2 linked regions of the Pyxidicoccus trucidator genome follow. The protein of the gene in region 1 interacts with the protein of each later gene in a pairwise test. Links are inferred from orthologs where the notes say so. Each region holds a gene or a part of one and is shown on either strand. Other genes may lie near its edges. The genes, in order: G4D85_RS04115 and priA.

Evidence for each region.
Region 2: the proteins of G4D85_RS04115 (region 1) and priA interact in binary tests that used the Escherichia coli proteins (3 or more experiments, as listed by UniProt). The link is inferred for Pyxidicoccus trucidator from one-to-one orthologs.

Annotation. Positions count from the first base shown.
Region 1 is NZ_JAAIXZ010000001.1:970,123-979,892, reverse strand. What follows is about bases 6,853-9,770. They hold G4D85_RS04115 (single-stranded DNA-binding protein), read left to right. Parts: upstream 6,853-8,017; coding sequence 8,018-8,524; downstream 8,525-9,770. Other genes in these bases: hslO (Hsp33 family molecular chaperone HslO), read left to right, coding at 9,583-9,770; G4D85_RS04110 (succinate dehydrogenase/fumarate reductase transmembrane subunit), read right to left, coding at 8,647-9,327; dacB (D-alanyl-D-alanine carboxypeptidase/D-alanyl-D-alanine endopeptidase), read left to right, coding at 6,853-7,812. In the rest of the region: G4D85_RS04150 (PTS sugar transporter subunit IIA), read left to right, coding at 97-558; G4D85_RS04145 (hypothetical protein), read left to right, coding at 583-1,428; dtd (D-aminoacyl-tRNA deacylase), read right to left, coding at 1,425-1,886; G4D85_RS04135 (ABC transporter permease), read right to left, coding at 1,937-2,773; G4D85_RS04130 (ABC transporter permease), read right to left, coding at 2,770-3,684; G4D85_RS04125 (ABC transporter substrate-binding protein), read right to left, coding at 3,681-5,162; more of dacB, read left to right, coding at 5,539-6,852. UniProt on the Escherichia coli protein: Plays an important role in DNA replication, recombination and repair. Binds to ssDNA and to an array of partner proteins to recruit them to their sites of action during DNA metabolism. Acts as a sliding platform that migrates on DNA via reptation.
Region 2 is NZ_JAAIXZ010000001.1:519,299-529,157, reverse strand. What follows is about bases 4,484-7,490. They hold priA (replication restart helicase PriA), read left to right. Parts: upstream 4,484-4,796; coding sequence 4,797-7,184; downstream 7,185-7,490. Other genes in these bases: G4D85_RS02295 (DnaJ domain-containing protein), read left to right, coding at 7,199-7,490; G4D85_RS48755 (hypothetical protein), read right to left, coding at 4,568-4,723; G4D85_RS02305 (glutathione binding-like protein), read left to right, coding at 4,484-4,532. In the rest of the region: G4D85_RS02320 (hypothetical protein), read left to right, coding at 1-1,972; G4D85_RS02315 (PorV/PorQ family protein), read right to left, coding at 1,974-2,825; G4D85_RS02310 (hypothetical protein), read left to right, coding at 2,975-3,730; more of G4D85_RS02305, read left to right, coding at 3,906-4,483; more of G4D85_RS02295, read left to right, coding at 7,491-9,859.

The sequences.
Region 1 (9,770 bases):
TGAGCGCAGTCGGGGGCCGGGACGGCAGGCGACCCTTGCGCTAGAGAAGGGTGAGGAGTAATTGCGGCCATCAGGAGCGCCAGCGCGGGAGCGTCAGTGAGAATCGCCGAGTTCCTCAGCCCCCAAGCCGTCATCGCCGACATGCAGTCGCGGACGAAGCCGGAGGTGTTGCGCGAGCTGAGCGCCACGTTGGTGCGCGCCCACCCGCTGCTCTCCGCGGACCGACTGGTGGAGGTGCTGCGCGAGCGGGAGAAGCTGGGCAGCACCGGCATCGGCGAGGGGGTGGCCATTCCCCACGGCAAGCTGCCGGGCATGGCGCAGCTCCAGGCCGCCTTCGGCGTGTCTCGCGCCGGGGTGGACTTCGAGGCCATCGACGGCCGGCCCACCCACCTGTTCTTCGCGCTGGTGGCGCCGGAGAACAGCGCGGGGGTGCACCTCAAGGCGCTGGCCCGTATCTCGCGCCTGTTCAAGAACCCGCGCTTCCGGACGTCCATCCTCGAGGCCCCCACGGCCGCGGACATCCACGCCCTCATCATCCAGGAAGATGCACGGCCCTGAGCGGCTGGCTCCGGGGGGAGCTCCATGGATGTAGTCCTGAGACCGATCAACGATCGGTTCTTCCACGAGCAGGTGTTGCCCTTCCTCACCCGTGCCATGGGGGACGCGTCGGGCGCGTTGGAGTCCATGCTCGACGGGGTGGCTGACGGCCAGGCGCGGATGCTCTGCGAGCGGCTGCTGTCCACGGCGGTGCCCGGCGGGGTGGGCGCGGTGGACGCGGAGCCCTGGTCGGACCTGGTGGACCGGCTCGTCTTCCTGCCCTGGAAGGAAGGCCCCTCGGGCTGGGAGGTGGGCGGGATGCAGGGCGGCTACGCGGACGCCTGGGACGAGGCGCTGCACCTGGCGCTGATGCTGGAGGAGCCGGGCTACCCGTACTGGGACGCGCGTAGCTCGCGCGAGGTGCGGGACGGCATGCGCTTCCGGCCGATGGCCGACATGGGGCTGGCCTCGCTGCTGTCGGGGCAGTGGGAGCCCTTCCCTGAGTTCCCACCGGACCGCGTCTTCAGCACCCAGGGCCGGGGTGAGTACTTCCCCAGCGAGCGCTTCGCCTTCGCGGACTGGGCCTGGCGTCCGGCGCGGATGGTGGCGCACTGGCAGGTGAACCTGCCGCGCAAGCTGGAGCGGCTGCTGGCGCGCGAGCAGGAGCGGATGAAGCTGCCCTCGCTGCCGGAGAAGGACGAGGTGCTCGGCTACTGGCTGGGGAAGGTGGCCCAGCCGCCGCCGCTCACGGTGGCGTTCTCCGGCCTGGGCCCGCGCGCGGCGAACTGGATTATCGAGCTGGGCGCGCTCACGGCGCACATCCGCCACGCGGCGCTGGCGAAGCAGGGGCTGGCGGCGCTGGTGACCAAGGGCTCCGGCGTCCGCATCTAGGGCTTCGGCGCGGCGGGGCCGGGGCTCTCCAGGAGAATCGTGACGGGGCCGTCGTTGACGAGGGCCACCTTCATGTCGGCGGCGAAGATGCCGGTGCCCACGGTGAGGCCGCGCTGGCGGAGCAATTCGCAGGCGCGCTCGTAGAGGGCCTTCGCGCCGGCAGGCTCCATGGCGTCGATGAAGCTGGGCCGCCGGCCCTTCTGGGCGTTGCCGTAGAGGGTGAACTGGCTGACGACGATGAGCTGCTTCGAGGTGTCCTCCAGGGAGAGGTTCATCTTCCCGGCGGCGTCCTCGAAGATGCGCAGGGTGGCGAGCTTCTCCGCCATCCACGTCACGTCCGCCTCGGTGTCGCCCTTGCCCACGCCCAGCAGGACGAGCAGCCCCGGGCCGATTTCACTCACGCGCTGGCCCTCCACCGTCACCGACGCCTCCAGCACCCGCTGCACCACGGCTCGCATCGACGTGTCCTCCTGGCCCGGGCGCAGGCCCCGGCCCGTGGGGCCTTCCGTTACCGCTCCAGGTGGCGCGGGTCCAGCGCATCCCTCAGCGCGTCCCCGAGCAGGTTGAAGCCCAGCACGGTGAGGGCCAGGGCCACGCCAGGGAAGAGGGCCACGTGCGGGGCCACCAGGAGGTACTGCGTGCCCTGGTCCACCAGCGCGCCCCACGAGGGAGTCCCGGGCGGCACCCCCAGGCCGAGGAAGCTCAGGGACGCCTCGGCGAGGATGGCGCCCGGCAGCGCGAAGGTGGCCTGCACCAGCAGCGGCCCCGCGGCATTGGGCAGCAGGTGGCGGAAGAGGATGCGTCCCGGCCCGCTGCCCAGGGCGCGTGCGGCCTGGACGTACTCGCGCTCGCGCAGGGTGAGCACCTGTCCCCTCGCCAGCCGTGCGTAGCCCGTCCACCCCGTGAAGGAGAGGGCGAAGACGACGTTGGCGAGGCTGGGGCCCAGCACGGCGGTGATGAACAGCGCCAGGAGGATGCCCGGGAAGGCGAGCAGCACGTCCACGACGCGCATCAGCACCTCGTCCACCCAGCCGCCCGCGTAGCCGGCGACACCGCCCAGCGTCACGCCGACGAGTCCGGACAGCGCCACCGCGAACACGGAGACGAGCAGCGACACGCGGGCGCCGTACAGCACGTGGGTGAGCACGTCGATGCCGTTCTCCCCCGCGCCCAGCAGGTGCGCGGCGTCGGGCGGGGACAGCTCCGAGGGCAGGTCCACCCTGTCCGGCGCATAGGGCGCGAGCACGGGTGCCAGCAGCGCGGTGAGCACCCAGAGGGTGGCCACCGCGAGCCCGAAGCGGGCGCCCCAGGAGGACAGCCGGAAGCGGCGCGGTCTCCGGCTCACGAGCGCCTCCGCACGCGCGGGTCGGCCAGGGCGTAGGCGGCGTCGGTGAGCGTGTTGACGGCCACGTAGCAGAGCGTGAAGACCAGCACCGTGGCGCGCACGGTGTTGTAGTCGCGCTTCTCAATCGCGGTGAGCAGGAGGGTGCCCATGCCGGGCCAGGCGAACACCTTCTCCGTGACGATGGCCCCGCCCAGCAGCGTGCCGAACTCCAGTCCCAGCACGGTGAGCAGCGGCAGCAGCGCGTTGCGGAAGGCGTGTTTCCACAGCACGGTGCGCGGGGACAGGCCCTTGGCGCGGGCGACGGTGACGTAGTCCTCGCGCAGGGACTCCAGCATGGAGGCGCGAGTCATCCGCGCGAGGAAGGCGGCGAGCGCGGTGCCCAGCGTGAAGGCGGGCAGCACCAGGTGACGCCAGGACTCCGCGCCCGAGACGGGCAGCCAGTCCAGCTTCAGCGCGAAGACGATGATGAGCATGGGGCCCAGCCAGAAGCGCGGCAGCGCCACGCCCGCCACCGATGTGCCCATGGCCACCGCGTCCACGGCGGAGCCCCGCCTCGCCGCGGCGGCCACGCCCAGCGGGAGGGCCAGGGCCAGGGCCACCAGCATGGACGCCACGGTGAGCGCCAGCGTGTACGGCAGCGCCGCGCCGATGGAGGGCAGCACCTTGCGCTGGAAGGGGGGCAGCGACGTGCGCAGCTCTCCCGTGACGAGCTGCCGGGTGAAGACGCCGAGCTGCGAGTACCACGGCAAGTCCAGCCCCACCGCGCGCCGCAGGGCCTCGCGGTCCACCTCCGTGGACTGCTCGCCGAGCATGACGTCCACCGGGTCTCCCGGCACGAGGTGCAGGAACAGCGACACGAGGAGCAGGGCGCCCACCAGGGCAATCACCGCGGACCCGAGGCGTCGGCTCACGGTGTCCTCTTTCCCGCGCCCGGAGCCAGTCGCGCGCGGGCCAGCGGGGTGAGCAGGCCATGGGCGCTCGGCTCGAAGCCCTCCAGGCGGGTGGACACCACGGCCACGCTGTCCTCATGCCACAGCGGCAGGATGGGCATCAGCGCGTCCAGCCGCTGCTGCGCTTCCATATAGAGGACCTTCCGCTCCTCGCGGGGCACGCGCAACGCCTCCTCCAGCAGGGCGTCCAGCGACGCGTCCCGCAGCGCCCCCCGGTTGAAGCCGCCCCAGTGGTTCTCCGGCCCGGGGATGTTCGCCGAGTGGAAGGCGCCGCGCAGCAGGTCCGGCTCCATGACGGAGGCCCACTTCAGGGTGAACAGCTCGAAGCGGCCCCGGCGCACGTCCTCGAAGAAGGTGCCGAACTCCAGGGCGCGGACCTCCACCTGCACGCCGCCGCGCGCGAGCTGCTCCTTCAGCACCAGCCCCACCGCGCGCCGCAGCCGGTCCGTGCTCGTCTTCAGGGACAGCGTCAGCCGGGGCCTGCCGCCCGGGCCGTCCGGGTCCGGGTACCCCGCCGCGTCCAGCAGGCGCGCGGCCGCCTCCGGTGAATACCCGCACCCGGCTGACGGCGCCCAGGCCCAGTGCGCGCTCGGCAGCAGTCCCCGGGACGCCTTCGCCAGTCCGTGCAGCTTGTGCTCCACCACCGGCCCCACGTCGACCAGGTGGCACAGGGCCCGCCGCACCCGCGCATCCGCCAGCGGGCCCTCGCGCAGGTTGAGGCCCACGTAGGCGAAGCCGGTGCCCGGGCGGGACAGCACGCGCAGGTGGGACTCGCGCCGCAGCACCGGCAGCACCGCCGGAGACACCACGTTGACCGCGAGGTCCGCGCGCCCCTTCAGCAGCTCCAGCACGCGTGTCGTCTCGTCGCGCACCACCCGGAAGCGCAGCCGGGGCAGGGCGGGTGTGCCCGCGTGCCAGCCCGCGAAGGGCGCCAGCGTGAGGTGCTCCTCGTCCGGCCAGGACTCGAAGCGGAAGGGCCCCGCGCCCACCGGGTGCTCGCCCTGTGCCACCACGCTGGCCGCGCTGGCCCGCTCGGCGGGGATGATGCCGGCGGAAAGCTCCGCCAGCAGGGGCGCATGGGGGCGCTTCAGGTGGAAGCGCACGGTGCGCACGTCCACCGCCTCCACGCGCTCCAGCACCGCGTACCGCTCCGCCTTGGGGCTGCGCACCGCCGCGTCCCGCAGCCCGTCATAGGTGGCCTTCACGTCCTCCGCCGTCAGCGCGCTGCCGTCGTGGAACGTGAGGCCGGGGCGGAGGGTGAACTCCATGAGGGTGGGGGACACCTCTCGGAAGGACTCGGCCAGCACCGGCGTCGGCTGGCTCGCGTCGTCGAAGGCCAGCAGCCCCGGGGTGATGAGCGCCGCCAGCCGCTGGCCGTTGGCCGTCAAGGCAAACCGGTCGTCCAGGCTGTCCGGCGGCGATTCCAGCAGCACCGTCACGCCGTCCGCCGGCGCCTCCTCGCGACACCCGGACGCTCCAAGCCCGCCGAGCAGGGCCAGCAGGCCGGATAGGAGGGCGCTCCGGAAGGACCGGAGCGCGCCACTCGGAGGGATGGAGGCCCGGGTGGGCGGAGGAAGGCGCCTGCGGAACGTATCTGTCACACGATTACAGGGGGGATGTCAGAGAGAGCCGGCATTCTACGCCCGTGTAGTCTTGGACTCTGAGAGAGCGCAGTGAAAAGAAGTCCACATGCCAGGCATCCGCTTGCCGCCTGGTGGAACAGCGAGCGCCCAACCGTGGACTCCCGCTGCCTCTCTCCCTTGCCGGGCTTTCGCCCCCTTCCCCATAATGGCCAGCAACTTCCCCGGAGAGAGTGTGCAGGTCCATCGAGCCAGCCCCTTCTTGGCCGCAACGGCCATTATTTTCCTGACACTCCCGAGCCCCGCGCTCTCGGCGCCTCCATCCGCCGCCGAAAAGCGGGCGGACCGTGAGGCGCTGAAGACGGCCCTGATGGAGGTGCTCCAGCGCGCGCCCTTGAAGGCGAGCCGCGTCGGCGTCTACATGCAGAGCCTGGACGACGGCGCTGTCGTGTTCAGCCACAACGCCGACGAGCTGCTCAACCCGGCCTCCAACGTGAAGCTGGTGACGTCGGCGGCCGCGCTCGTGTCGCTCGGGCCCGAGTACCGCTACGACACCGAGTTCCTCGTGGACCCGGAGCTGGGTGCGGACGGCAAGGTCAAGACGCTCTACGTGCGCGGCAAGGGCGACCCGTCCATCACCACGGAGCGCATGTGGGGCATCGTCTCCGAGCTGTGGCACACCGGCGTGCGCGAGGTGGGCGAGATTGTCGTGGACGACTCCTGGTTCGACGCCGAGCGCACGCCGCCCGGCTATGACCAGGAGGACACGGACCGCCCGTACATGGCCCCCACCGGCGCGCTGAGCCTCAACTGGAACGCCGTCGCCATCTACCTGCGCCCCGGCAGCGGGCCCGGGGCCAAGGGCACGGTGGAGATGGAGCCGCCCAGCGACTACTTCAGCGTGGAGAACCAGCTCACCACCGGCTCGCGCCACTCGCGCCGCGTGTTCGTGAAGTCGGCCCCGGCCGGCTCCCAGCAGAAGATTGTCGTCCGCGGCGTGCTTCCCGAGGAGCGCGGCGCCGCCGCCAAGGTGTGGAAGAAGATCGACAACCCGCCCATGTACTTCGGGCAGACGCTGAAGCAGATGCTGGCCACCCGTGGCGTGAAGATGAAGGGGAAGGTCAGGCTGGGCTTGACGCCCTCCAAGGCGAAGATGCTGCACGTGTCCCCGTCGGACACGTTGGACGTCATCCTCAAGCGCCTCAACAAGCTCTCCAGCAACTTCGTCGCCGAGCAGCTGATCAAGACGATGGGCGCGGAGCTGCGGGGCGCGCCGGGCTCCTTCACCAAGGGCATGGACGTCGTGGAGCACTTCCTCGAGCGCGACGTGGGCATCCCTCGCGGCACCTACGTCATGAAGAACGGCGGCGGTCTCAACGACGCCAACCGCTTCTCCGCGACGCAGCTCAACCGGCTGCTGCGCCACATGTCCGAGCGCTTCCCCTTCGCCCCCGAGTACCTCTCCTCCGTGCCCATTGCCGGCAAGGACGGCACGCTGAAGTACCGCTTCGAGGGCAGCGACGCGGTGGGCCGCCTGCGCGCCAAGACGGGCACGCTGGAGAGCGTGTCCGCGCTCAGCGGCTACGTGACGAGCGCGGGCGGTGAGCGCTTCACCTTCTCCATCATGGCCAACGACTTCGCGGGCCGCGCCGGTCCGATTATCGCCGGCCTGGACGCGCTGGGCGCGGCGGTGGCCGCCACCGGCTCCAGCCTGGGGCCCTCCAACGCGGTGGCCGCGCTGGCCGACAGCAGCCGCCCGGCGAGCGCCATCAACGACGTGGCCGCCCGCATCAAGACGTACCTGGACCTGGGCAAGCAGCGCGACCAGCGCAACATCGGCTTCCTGCGCACGGCGTGGCGCAGCGAGAGAGACCCGGCGGTGCGCGCGGTGCTGGCGGAGAGCCTCTACCAGTCCAACCCGCATGACTACCTGGGCGCGCGCACGCTGCTGGACAGCTACTCCGCCACCGGCGAGGTGTATGGCCGGCTGAAGGAAGTGGCGCGGGTGCTCGCCGTCGAGGTGCCGGGCGTCAGCAGCATGGTGGAGCTGGCCGCCGGGGGGAACACCGAGGCGCTGGCCCGCGTGCTGGAGCTGGCCGGTGCCGCCGGGACGGACCCGCAGGCGCAGCAGGAGATGTCCGAGGCGCTGGGCGAGGTGGCCCGCACCGCCCCCGAGGAGCTGGTGGTGGCCCTGCGCGCCGCCAGCGCCGGGGACCGCGACGCCTCCACCTCGCTGCTGGCCCGCGCGCTGGTACAGGCCGGCCAGGCGGACCACCCCTTCTGGAAGTCCCTGCGCCGCATGCTGGGCGCCTCGGACCCGCGGCTCGCCGCCTTCGCCAAGGGGCTGGACTCGACGCTGTCGCAGAAGGTGGCCGAGGCCAAGGTTCCGCCGCAGGACGGCCTCGACCCGGTGCAGGTGGTGGCTCCGGCCGGCGCCGCGCCGCGCCCGCCGAGCCGCTCCGGCAACCCGCCCGAGGCGCGCACCGCCGAGACGAGTCCCGGCGGGTAGTCTCCGCGTTCCAGAGCTACACCTACCCCGGGCGTGAGCCTCCTCGCCCGGGGAGCAGCCGTGCGTCCAGGCCCGGGGGAACATTTTTTGCGCGGGCCCGCATGTCGGTGTGCACTGCTATAGGTGGAAGCCAACCTGCCAGGAGCTGTCCTGGCGGGGTGCAACCGGCCCGTGGTGGGTCGGTTCTCGTGAAAGGAACGCAGTCATGGCTGGAGGCGTGAACAAGGTCATTCTCATCGGCAACCTGGGGGCGGACCCCGAGGTTCGCTTCACTCCGGGCGGTCAGGCGGTGGCGAACTTCCGCATCGCCACCAGCGAGAGCTGGACGGACAAGAATGGCCAGAAGCAGGAGCGGACCGAGTGGCACCGCATCGTCGTCTGGGGAAAGCTCGCGGAGCTCTGCGGCGAGTACCTGAAGAAGGGACGGCAGTGCTACGTCGAGGGCCGCCTGCAGACGCGCGAGTGGACCGACAAGGAGAACCGGAAGAACTACACCACGGAGGTCGTCGCCAACGCGGTGACGTTCCTCGGGGGGCGTGACGCCGGTGAGGGCATGAGCAGCGGCGGCGGTGGTGGTGGCCGCCGGCAGGGCCCCGCCCAGCGCGGCAACGGCAACGGCATGGACGGCGACTACGGCCAGCAGCCTCCTCCCATGGACGACAGCAACATGGGTGGTGGCCACAGCGGTGGCGACGACGACATCCCGTTCTGACGCAGCGGCACTCCGAAGCCCCTGGAAATGAAACCGGCCGCTCCCCGAGTCCCTGGGGGGCGGCCGGTCTGTCTTCCAGCGCCGTGGCCCGCGCGGCCCGTGCTGGCGCCGCGCTCGGGGCCTCACGGAGGCGAGGCGCCCACGGGGCTGAAGGCGGCGCCCGCGGTGTAGAGCGCGTAGATGACGGCCCAGCTCATCGCCGTCAGGAGCAGGAACAGGCCGATGACCACCGGCTCGAAGCGGCGCATGGAGCGGTCGCTGGCGAAGATGCCCCAGGACATGGCGAAGCTCTGAAGGCCGTTGGCCAGGTGGTACGCGGTGCCCAGGGTGCCCAGCAGGTAGACGATGAGCGTGGGCATGTGGTGGTGCATCTCCCGGGCGATGTCGGAGAACGGCTCCGGGTGCCCCTCCACCAGGCGCGGGTGCAGGAAGGCCAGCCAGATGTGGGCGCCGAGGAAGAAGAGGACGCCCACCGCGCTGATGCGCTGAACGAGGTACTTGAGGTTGCCGTAGTTGCTGTAGCTGACGTTGTTCGGCTTGAAGCTGAACAGCCGGACGATGCCCCAGCCGGTGTGCATGAGCAGCGGCAGGAGGACGATGATGAGGGTGAAGGCCTGGGCGAACGGGTTGGAGTAGCTCGTCACCGAGGTCTCCCACGCCGCCGCGCCGTTGAAGGCGGACAGGTTGTCCCAGAGGTGGTTGACCACCCAGATGGAGAGCGGCACCACCGCCAGGAACGAGCCCAGGCGGGACTTGAGGAGCGGAGTCTTTGTCGGCACGGCTTCGGCGGCTTGGCTGCTCATCGGGTCTCCAGCGACGGCGCGCGGGCGGTGCTACCGCGTCCAAGTCAAGTGACAGTCGGTCGGCGGTTTATAACCGTTCCCGCCGGAGGGCTGGATTTCTTCCGCACCCCCGGACGCCAGCCACCCCACACGGAGGCATAAGGCGGACCTTATGCGTCCCCCTGGCCGGGGCTGCTGCTCCCCTGGCGAGCGGCACGGCGCCCGCCTTCTGTCGTTGGCGGGCAATGCGGGCTCGGGCACGCTAGTCGCTTGCCTATGTCCGATGAGCTTGTCAGTGGATTGCTGAAGAATACGGACCTGCGCGTGGTGCTGGCCACCACCTCGGAGCTGTCGCGCCAGGCGCGGACCACCCATGGCACCGCCCCCGCCGCCGCGGCCCTCCTGTCGCAGGCCCTCACCGCCGCCGCCATCATGGGCGCCCTCCAGAAACATGACGCGCGCAT
Region 2 (9,859 bases), 450 kb from region 1 along the record:
GGAAAGAGCAGGGAAGAAGGCCCGCAAGGGTGATGCGCCGTCCTCGTCGCGCAAGGGGAAGCGTGCGTCCCAGTCAGACAAGGCCAGCGAGGCTCCCGACGTGAAGGGCGGTGCCGCCTCGCCCCGTGCGGAGCGCACTTCCGTCGCGCCCCCCGCACCGGGTGTTGCCGTCGCGCCCGGCGTCCCCGTCGGTCGCGCCGAACAGCGCAATCCTGCCCCAGTCGGAGCCTCCCCGGCTCCGAAGGCGCCTGGCCGCGCCGAGCCGCCGCGCCTCTCGCCATCGGAGCCCGCCCCGAAGTCTCCTGCTCGCGCCGAGCCACCTCGCCTCTCCCCAGCGGAGCCTTCCCCGAAGTCTCCTGCTCGCGCCGAGCCACCTCGCCTCTCGCCATCGGAGCCCGCCCCGAAGTCTCCTGCTCGCCCTGAGCCGCCGCGCCTCTCTCCATCGGCCAGCGCGGACCCTGTCCCGAAGTCTCCCGCTCGCGCCGAGCCGCCGCGCCCCGCTCCATCGGCCAGCGCCAGTCCGGCCCCGAAGCCCTCCGCTCGCCCCGAGCCGCCCCGCCTCATCCCCTCGGAAGGCGCCGACCCAGCCGCGAAAGCTCCCGCTGCGCAGCGCGGCCCCGCCTCACGTGGAGACAAGGCACCTCCACCCCGCGCCCCCCAGCCCGTGAGCGACGACGAGCCCTCCGTCATGGCGACCCGGGCCCTCGGCGCGAGCGGCCGTGTCCCCGCGCCGCAGGCTCGCGGCGGCGCCGCTGAAGGTGAGTCGCTCCCCCGCAGCAAGAGCGCCATGGACATCATGGCGGAACAGTCCGTGGACCTTGGCTCCGCGCCCGTGGCGGAGACGCGCGTCATCTCCTGGGAAGCTCCTCCCGGCCCCATGCAGCAGGTGCGACGCATCGTCCGCGCGCGCCCGGAGGGCACCGTCACCGTAGCCGCCCCGGCCAGACCGGCCACCGCGAAGCCCTCTGCCCCCGAAGCTCCCGCCCGGGTGGGGCCCGGCGCCTCGGAGACGCGCGAAGCCCCCGCCGTCTCCGAGCCCTACCAGGACACCGAGCCCAACGCCTTCAAGCACCTCCGCGAGCGCCCGCTCGACGCGAAGCCCTACCGCGAGTCCGCCGAGTACTTCGACAGCCGGGGCGACCCCGGCCGCGCCTCGCTCATGCGCGAAATCGCCGACGCACTCGACGGGCGCGAGTCCCCCGCGGCGCCGCGTCTCCAGCGCCCCAAGCTCACCCTGGAAGAGCGCGCCGGCCTGCGCCACCCCGGCCTGCGCACGCCCTCCGGCGAGCTGCTCGCCTGCGCGGGCATTGCCCTCTGCCGCCTCTTCCCCGCCCAGGGACGCGCCGCCGGCACCTCGGAGCCCCTGCGCGCCTCCGCGGGCCCCGGCGCGCCCGCCATCCTCGACGCGCTCCACACCGCCGCGCGCGTGCTGGACGTCCACCTGCCCGAGCTGGTCCTCGCCGAGGACGACGGCCCGCCCTTCACCGCCGTCCACGCGGGCCAGCCGCGCCTGCTCGTGGGGCGCCTGTCGATACGTCAGCCCCTGTCCGCCGCCGAACTCCGCTTCCACGCCGGCCGCGCGCTCTTGTCGCTGTCCCCGGACCTGATGGCCCTGCGCGCCCTCAAGGGAGGCCAGCTCCTGCGCGCGCTGGCCCTGCTGTCCACCATCCTCAAGGACCCGCGCGCCTCCGGCCCCGAGGCTCGCGTGGTGCGCGACTCGCTCTCGCCCCGGGCCCTGGAGCGCACCCTCGCGCTGCTGGACGCTGGCACCCGCGACTTCAACTCCTCCGCGCTCGCGGACGCGGCGCGCGACTCCGCCAACCGCGCGGGGCTCGTCGCCTGTGGAAGCGTGGGGCCGGCCCTGGCCATCCTGCGCGCGCGCCGCAACCAGGACTCGGAGCTGGTGGAGCTGCTGCGCTTCGCCGCGTCCGAGCGGTACTACGAGCTGCGCGAGCAGCGCGCGTCGCGCTGAATCAGCGCATCAGCAGCTTGATGGTGAGCGCCAGCAGTCGCCCCTTCTCGCCGCCCAGGTCATGACGGTAGGCGAGGTCCAGCCCGCCGCCGCCCTCGGACACGAAGCCGATGCCCGTGCTGAGCTGGGAAATCTTCCGGAAGCCGTCATACGTGTAGCCGCCACGCACCGGCAGCACCTGCCCGAAGAGGTACTCCAGGCCCGCGCTGTACGTGAAGGTGTTGGTGTTCTCGGTGACGAAGTCCGCGCGCACGTCGGCGGCCACCGTCAACTGCTGCGTCAGCACGCCCACGTGCGCCGTGAAGTAGCGCGTCAGCTCCGCGTTGTCCGTGTCGATGAGGTTGTGCGCGGACACCCCCGCCATGAACGACGGCGACAGGCGCAGCAGCAGGCCCGCGTCCCCGGTGACGGAGTTCGCGTACCGCGAATCGCCGCTCAGTCGCAGGTAGCGCGCCACGACGCCCAGCATCACCGCCTGGTTCAGGGGCAGCCCCACGCCCAGGGAGCTGAAATGGGCGCTGGTGCGCGCGCCGCCCCGGCCCAGGCTCACCCAGTGGTAGTCGATGCCCATGGCGAGCCGGCTGGAGGCCGCGTCGAGCACGGAGATGCCCAGCAGGCCTTCCTTCGTCTCGACGTCCCAGGCACCCGTGCCCTCCACCCGGTAGGCGGGGAAGAGGGCCATGGCCGCGGGATTGCCCAGCACGGCCTCGGTCCCCAGGCCCAGCGCCCGGTAGGCACCTCCCATGCCGTAGGCCCGGGCGCTCATCAAATTCCGCAAGTCTTCCGCGGGCTGGGCCAGGGAGGCGGTGGACACACACAGCGCAATCAGCAGGACAGTGGGGCGGATCGGCATGTCGTTGGCATCCTATCCAGCTTGAAGGGGGCGGGTGCCATCAATAGATTCCCGGCCCCAACGTGGGCTATCTGACCCATCTCGCCTCCGCGCCTTGAGCGCCCCGGGTTGCTCGAACCGCCGCGCGAGGTCGTCAAGACGGAGAAGCCGTGAAGCGCATTGCCGCACTCCTGGCAGTCCTGGTCTCTTTTGCCGCGGGCGCCTATGTGCTGCCCGGAGGCTCCATCCTCCGCCGCACGGTGGCCGAACGCGACGAGCTCAGGCTGTCCTCCCTTCGCGTGGAGGGCTCGCTCAGCTTCAGCGGCGCCGCCGTGAAGGAGGCCGGGGCCGCGCTCGGCACCCCCACGGACCGCCCGGAAGTGCAGGGCGATGGCATCCTGTACCTGCGCGTGCCGGGCCGCTGCCGCTTCGAGGCCTCCGTGCCCGACGGCAACGCCCGCGCCGCCGCCGTGCAGGCAGGGGGCCGCCGCCGCTCGGAGGGCACCGAGATTCCGGCCATGACGGTGCTCGTCTCCCAGGTGTGTCCGATTCTCGCCGCTGGCGGCGGCAACGTGCAGGACCTCAAGGAGTCCCTGCAGCAGTACCTCCAGTCGCTGGGCGTGGATACGAGCCGCACCGGCCTGGCGCGCTTCGGCGGCGAGGTGGCGTACGTGCTTGGCGAGATGGCCGAGGGCCGGCCTCAGTTCTGGGTCTACAAGGATTCCTTCCGCCCGGCGCGGCTGCGCTACACGGACAGCGCCAACACCGCCTGGGACATCCGCTTCCTCGACTACACGTCGCCGGCCACCGGTGAGTGGATGCCGCGCACCATCGAAGTCTGGAAGGGCGGACAGCGCGCGCTGCGCTTCACCGCGCTCAAGGGCGACAACCGCGCCACGATTCCGGAGAAGCTCTTCACGCCGTAGTCGCGGCCCGTCGTCACACGTCCGTGGCCCTTGACGCAGCCGGGCGTGCGGGCGTGCGGGCGCGGAGCCCCTCCTCCTTGGGCTGATTCCCTTGCGGCGCGCGGCGTCTGGGGGGAAGAGTCCGGCCACGCTTGGCCGGGGCTCCACCCGGCCCGCCACGCAAGAGGAGCAACACATGAAGGTCTACGGCCATCCGATGAGCGGCTGTACGCGCGCCGTCCTCACCACCCTGGCGGAGAAGGGCCACGAGGCCCAGTTCGTCCTCGTGGACCTGATGAAGGGCGAGCACAAGCAGCCCGCGCACGTGGCGCGCCAGCCGTTCGGCGTCGTTCCCGCCTTCGAGGACGCCGAGGTCGGCATGCTCTACGAGTCGCGCGCCATCATGCGCTACCTGGACCGCAAGCTGTCGGGCCCCTCGCTCACGCCGACCGACGCGCGCGGCTATGGCCTGATGGAGCAGTACATCAGCGTGGAGCACTCCTACTTCACCCCCGCGGCGGGGAAGGTCTTCTTCGAGCGCCTCTTCAAGCCGCACATGGGCGGCGGCGCGCCGGACGAGGCCCGCATCGCGGAGGGCTTCAAGGGCGTGGAGCAGGTCTTCGCCGTCATCGACCCGGTGCTGGGCAAGCAGCAGTACCTCGCGGGCGACAGCTTCTCCCTCGCCGAGGTGTCCTGGATGCCGTACATGGAGTTCTTCGCGGTCTCCGGCGGCGTGGAGCTCATCAACCAGCACAAGAACGTGGCCGCGTGGTGGAACCGCGTGAGCAGCCGTCCGTCGTGGAAGAAGGTCGTGGGCCGGTAGCCCGCCGCGCGCACCACCCGGGCCGGGGTCTCACGCTAGAGGCCCCGCTCGGGAAGGCGCAGCTCCCGCGAGACGCACGGCTCCAGCCGCCCCCTGTCCTGACGGTGTGGCTGGGGCGGGCGGACGTTCATGGGCTCGGCAGCACGCTCCTGGAACGGACTACCGCGCAAGTCCTTCACCTTCGAGGCCATGTCAGACCCATCCGGCACTGTGAACCCCGGTAGCAGGACGGTCGGGGTTGGGGTGGCGGTCGAAGGGAGCGTCATGGAACAGCAAGCCTTGTGGGACGACACGGGCGCGAAGCCGGAGGCGGCCCCCTCCACCCGGGGTTCCATGTCCGTGCGTACGTCCGGTGCGAGGAGCCGCCGGGAACTGTCCCAGCCCGAAGGCGCCGCTACAGTGGGCGCCGCAGTGAGCCCTCCCGTCCTGGCCTCCATCGCCGTTGGCCGTCCCGTCCGGGGCGAGTTCACCTACTCGGTGCCGGACGCGCTCGCCGGCCAGCTGGCGCCAGGCCAGCGCGTGCTGGTGCCCTTCGGCCGGGGCACGGCGCTGGGCTTCTACCTGGGGCCCGCCTCCCCGCCCGCCGAGGAGGGCGTCAAGCTCAAGCCCATCCAGCGCGTGCTGGAGGACTCGCCGTCGCTGCCGAAGGACCTCATCGCCCTGCTGCGCTTCGCGGCCGTGCACTACCGCTACCCGCTGGGCGAGGTCATCCGCGGCGCGCTGCCCCCCGGCCTGTCCAAGGCGGTGGACGAGAAGGAAGCGAAGCCGGACGTGCAGCTCTTCGCGGTGGCGCTCGTCACCGAGGTGCCTCCGGAGCTGCACCGCGCGCCCGCCCAGTCCGCCGCGCTCGCGTACCTGCTGGCCGTGGGAGGGCGCGCGCCGCTGGAGGAGGTCTCCCACGCGATTCCGGGCGCCCGCGAGACGCTGAAGAAGCTGGCCGCGCGGGGCATGGCGCGGATTGAGGAGAAGAAGCTGGAGGCCGGCGTGAGGGACGGCCTCATGCAGGGCCGGCCCGAGCGCCTCACCCCGGAGCAGGCCACGTCGGTGACGGAGCTGCGCGCGGCCCTGGACGTGGGCGACTTCCAGCCCTTCCTCCTGCACGGTGTCACCGGCAGCGGGAAGACGGAGGTGTACCTGCGCGCGGCGGAGCATGCGCTGTCGCAAGGCAAGGGCAGCCTCATCCTGGTGCCGGAAATCGCGCTGACGCCGCAGCTGGTGGGCCGCTTCCGCAGCCGCTTCGGCGCGGAGGTGGCGGTGCTGCACTCGGCGCTGAAGGACCGTGAGCGCCTCTTCCACTGGCAGGCGCTGCGCCGGGGGGACGTGAAGATTGCCGTCGGCGTGCGCTCGGCGGTGTTCGCTCCGGTGGACAACCTGGGGCTCATCGTCGTGGACGAGGAGCACGACCCGTCCTTCAAGCAGGAGGAGAAGCTGCGCTACCAGGCCCGGGACCTGGCCGTCGTGCGCGGCAAGCAGGCCGGGGCGGTGGTGGTGCTGGGCTCGGCCACGCCGGCGCTGGAGACGCTGGAGAACGTCAAGCGCGGGCGCTACCGGCTGCTGGAGCTGAAGAACCGGGTGGATGACCGGCCCATGCCCACCATCGAGTTGGTGGACCTGCGCGTGGAGCGTCCCCGCGAGGGCATGGTGACGGAGGAGGCGCCCATCCTCAGCCCGCCGCTGCTGGCGGCCATGGAGGAGACGATTGGCCGCGGGCAGCAGGTCATCCTCTTCCTCAACCGGCGCGGGCACAGCACGGTGCTGATCTGCGAGGTATGCGGCCTGTCGCTCAAGTGCACCGAGTGCGACGTGTGCCTCACGCACCACCGCTCGCAGAACCGGGTGGTGTGCCACTACTGCGGGCTGGCCATGCCGCTGCCGGACCGGTGCCTGGAGTGCACCGGCCCCATGCTCAAGCTGGGCGTCGGCACGGAGAAGGTGGAAGCGGAGGTGCTGGAGCGCATCCCCACCGCGCGCGTGGCCCGGCTGGACAGGGACTCGGCCACCAGCGCGGAGCGGCTGACGGAGATGCTGGCCTCGTTCGCCCGCCGGGAGCTGGACGTGCTGGTGGGCACGCAGATGGTGGCCAAGGGGCACGACTTCCCGGGCGTGACGCTGGTGTGCGTCGTCATGGCGGACACGTCGCTGTCCATTCCGGACTTCCGCGCCGCCGAGCGCACCTTCCACCTGCTCACCCAGGTTTCCGGGCGCGCGGGACGGGGCAAGGACCCGGGGAAGGTGCTGGTGCAGACCTACAACCCGGACGCGGAGCCGGTGCGGCGGGTGCTGGCCCACGACTTCGACGGCTTCGCGAAGCAGGAGCTGGAGTGGCGCAAGGCGCTGGCGTACCCGCCCTACTCGCGCATGGCGGCCATCCGCTTGGAGGGTGAGCACCCCGAGCAGGTGGCCGGGGTGGCTCGCCACCTGGGCAACCTCGTCTCGCGGCACATGCCGCCTGCTTCGGCGGGGGTGCGCCTGCTGGGGCCGGCCCTGGCGCCCATCTCCCGCATCCGGGGGAAGACGCGCTGGCAGTTCCTCGTGAAGGGGCCGACGCATGCGGCGCTTGCCCCGCTGCTCGCCAGGGTGGAGGCGGCCCTGGGGGACGTTCCGAATGGGGTGAAGGTCGTGATCGACGTGGATCCGGGGGCCATGCTGTAGACTCGGTGCCCCCCATGGGCGCACCGGTTCTCCTCGTACACGACGACATCGCCACCATCGCCGCGGTGCGGCGTCTGCTCACGCGTGAAGGGTACGAGGTCATCCTCGCCACCTCCGCCGCGGATGCCCTCATCGGCTTCGGGCACCACCTGCCCGTGCTCGTCGTGCTCGCCCCGGGCGTGGAGAGCGGACGCGGGCACGTGGTGCTGGAAGAGTTGCTCCAGCATCCGGAGGGAAAGAAGGCCCGCGTGCTGCTGCTGGGCGAGCCGATTGCCGGCTTCAGCGCGCCGGTGGCCCCGCTGCCGCTGGACGGGACGGGCTTCATGGCGCTGGTGGCCTCGCTCATCCGCGCACCGACGGAGGCGGACGCCTGGCACGTGGTGGAGAACCGCAGCCTGCCCGCGTCCGGGCCCGCGACTCCGGCGGACGACACCGAGTCCTGGCACGCCACGGCGCCGCGCCCGGTGGCGGGAGACCCGGCGCTGGCGAACGCGCTCTTCGGTGACCTGGCCCCGCTGCACCAGACGGACTGGGAGCTGGCGGCGATGACGCGCGAGGAGCGCAACGCCCACGAGGAGGCCCAGCAGCGCGACCACCGGACGACCCTCGTCATGTTCTCCGCCATGGAGTTGGCGCACAAGGAGGTGGAGGCGCAGGCGATGGCTTCCATCGACTCGGCGCTCGGCACGGAGGTGGGGGACGGCTGGGGAGAGGGGACTCCGGCGGCTCCGGCGGAGGATGGCGCGGGAGCGGAGGACCCGGCTGCGCCGGTGGATGGAGCAGGAGCGGAGGCCCCTGTCCCGGAAGAGGGGGCTTCAGAGCCGCTGCAAGGCGCGGAGGCTTCGTCAGATTTCGGGGACGGGGCTTCGGAGTCTCAGCCAGGCGCGGAGTTCTCGCCAGAGTACGGGGACGGGGCTTCAGAGTTCCAGCCGGGAGCGGAGCCCTCGTCAGAGTTCGGGGACGGGGCGTCGGAGTTCCAGCCGGCTGCGGAGCCCTCGTCAGAGTTCGGGGACGGGGCTTCGGAGTCTCAGCCGGGCGCGGAGTTCTCGCCGCCAGACGTCGGAGATGGGGCTTCGCAGTTCGAGTCGGGCGCGGATCCCTCGTCAGATTTCGGGGACGTGGAGGCGGAGGTTCGCGCGGAGACCGAGCGCCTGGCGCAGCTGGAGATTGACGCGGCGCTGGCGCGTGAGCAGGCGGAGCTGTCCTCGGAGTTGTCGCCGCCGGTGGGAGGGCTCGCGTGGACGGAGGAGCCCGTCTCGCCGCCCGTTGCCCGGCCTGTGGGTGCGGCGCCCCAGCTCGGGGACGAGGGGTTCTTCGACGTCGACACGCCCGGGACTTCGCAGGACGCCACGCCGCAAGCGGAGGCGCCCTTCGCGGCGGCCGCCAGCGGGACTCCGTCCTGGATGGAGCTGCCTCCGGACCCCGAGATGGAGAACACCGCGCGGATGGCGGTGCGGTGGGCCGAGCCGGCTCCGTCCGCTCCCGTTGACGCCGGTGCGGCTCCGGAGGGGAGCTGGGAGGGTTCCAGCGAGCAGGGCTCGGAGTGGGGGACGGAGGCCGAGCTGGGGACGGATTCCCCCGAGGCCGGAGCACCGGGAGAGGCCGGTCCCACCGAGGGCAGTGTCGCGGCGCAGACCCCTGGTGAGTCGGGGAAGGCGGCTTGGGATGCAGCGGCGCGGAGCGAGGAGGACTCTGAGCACGGAGACCTCGCGGAGTCCGAGGGTGCCGAAGACGACGCGGACGCCGTGCCGTCTGCCTGGGATGTGCTGGAAGCGGAGCTGCAGGCCGCGGTGCGAGCTCGCGAGGCGGAGGAGGCGGGACTGTCCTCGTCCGAGTCGGATTCGGCTGAGGGCTCGGGTGAGGATTGGGACGACTCGGAAGCCGCCAACACCCTGATTACCGGCGGGAGCGCTGATGACGGCGCTGACGTTGGTGAGGGTGCTGCCGCGGACGCGAGCGCTGGCGATGCGGAAGCCGACGAGGGTGTCGTTTCGGGCACGGCCGCTTCTGAAAGCTGGAGCGATTCGGCGGCAGCGGAGGGCGTTGCTCCGGGCGTAAGCGCTGATGAGCAGGACTGGGGCAACGCGGAGCCCGCCGATGGCGTTGCTCCGGGCGCAAGCGCTGATGCGGGTGACTGGAACAACGCGGAGCCCGCCGATGGCGTGGCTCCGGGCGTAGGCGCTGATGCGCGTGACTGGAACAACGCGGAGTCCGCCGACGGTGTGGCTTCGGGCGCGAGCGCTGATGAGCAGGACTGGAGCGACTCGGAGGCCGACACCGCGGGCGTAGCGGCCGCGGGCCCGGGTGAGGCCTGGGGACAATCGGACGCGCCCCCGGCTGTTGCTCCGGGCTCTGATGAAGACTGGAGCGCCGCCGATCCCGACGCCTCCCCGGCCGCGGGCACGGCGGAGGGGTGGAGCGACCCGGCGACGGCCAACACCGTGGCCTCCGGCACGAGCACGGGCGCGGACTGGTTCGACTCGGACACGGACGGTGCCCCCGCCGCGACCGCGCCTGGACCGAAGACGCTGGAGTGGGGATCGACTGGAGCGGAGCCGGAGTCCTCGTCCCTCCCGGGTTCCGAGGCGGACGCGGGCTGGGATGGAAGCTCCGTTCCGGACGCGCCCGCGTACCTGGATGAGCAGTCGCCTGAGGAGGCCCCGACGCGGATGGCG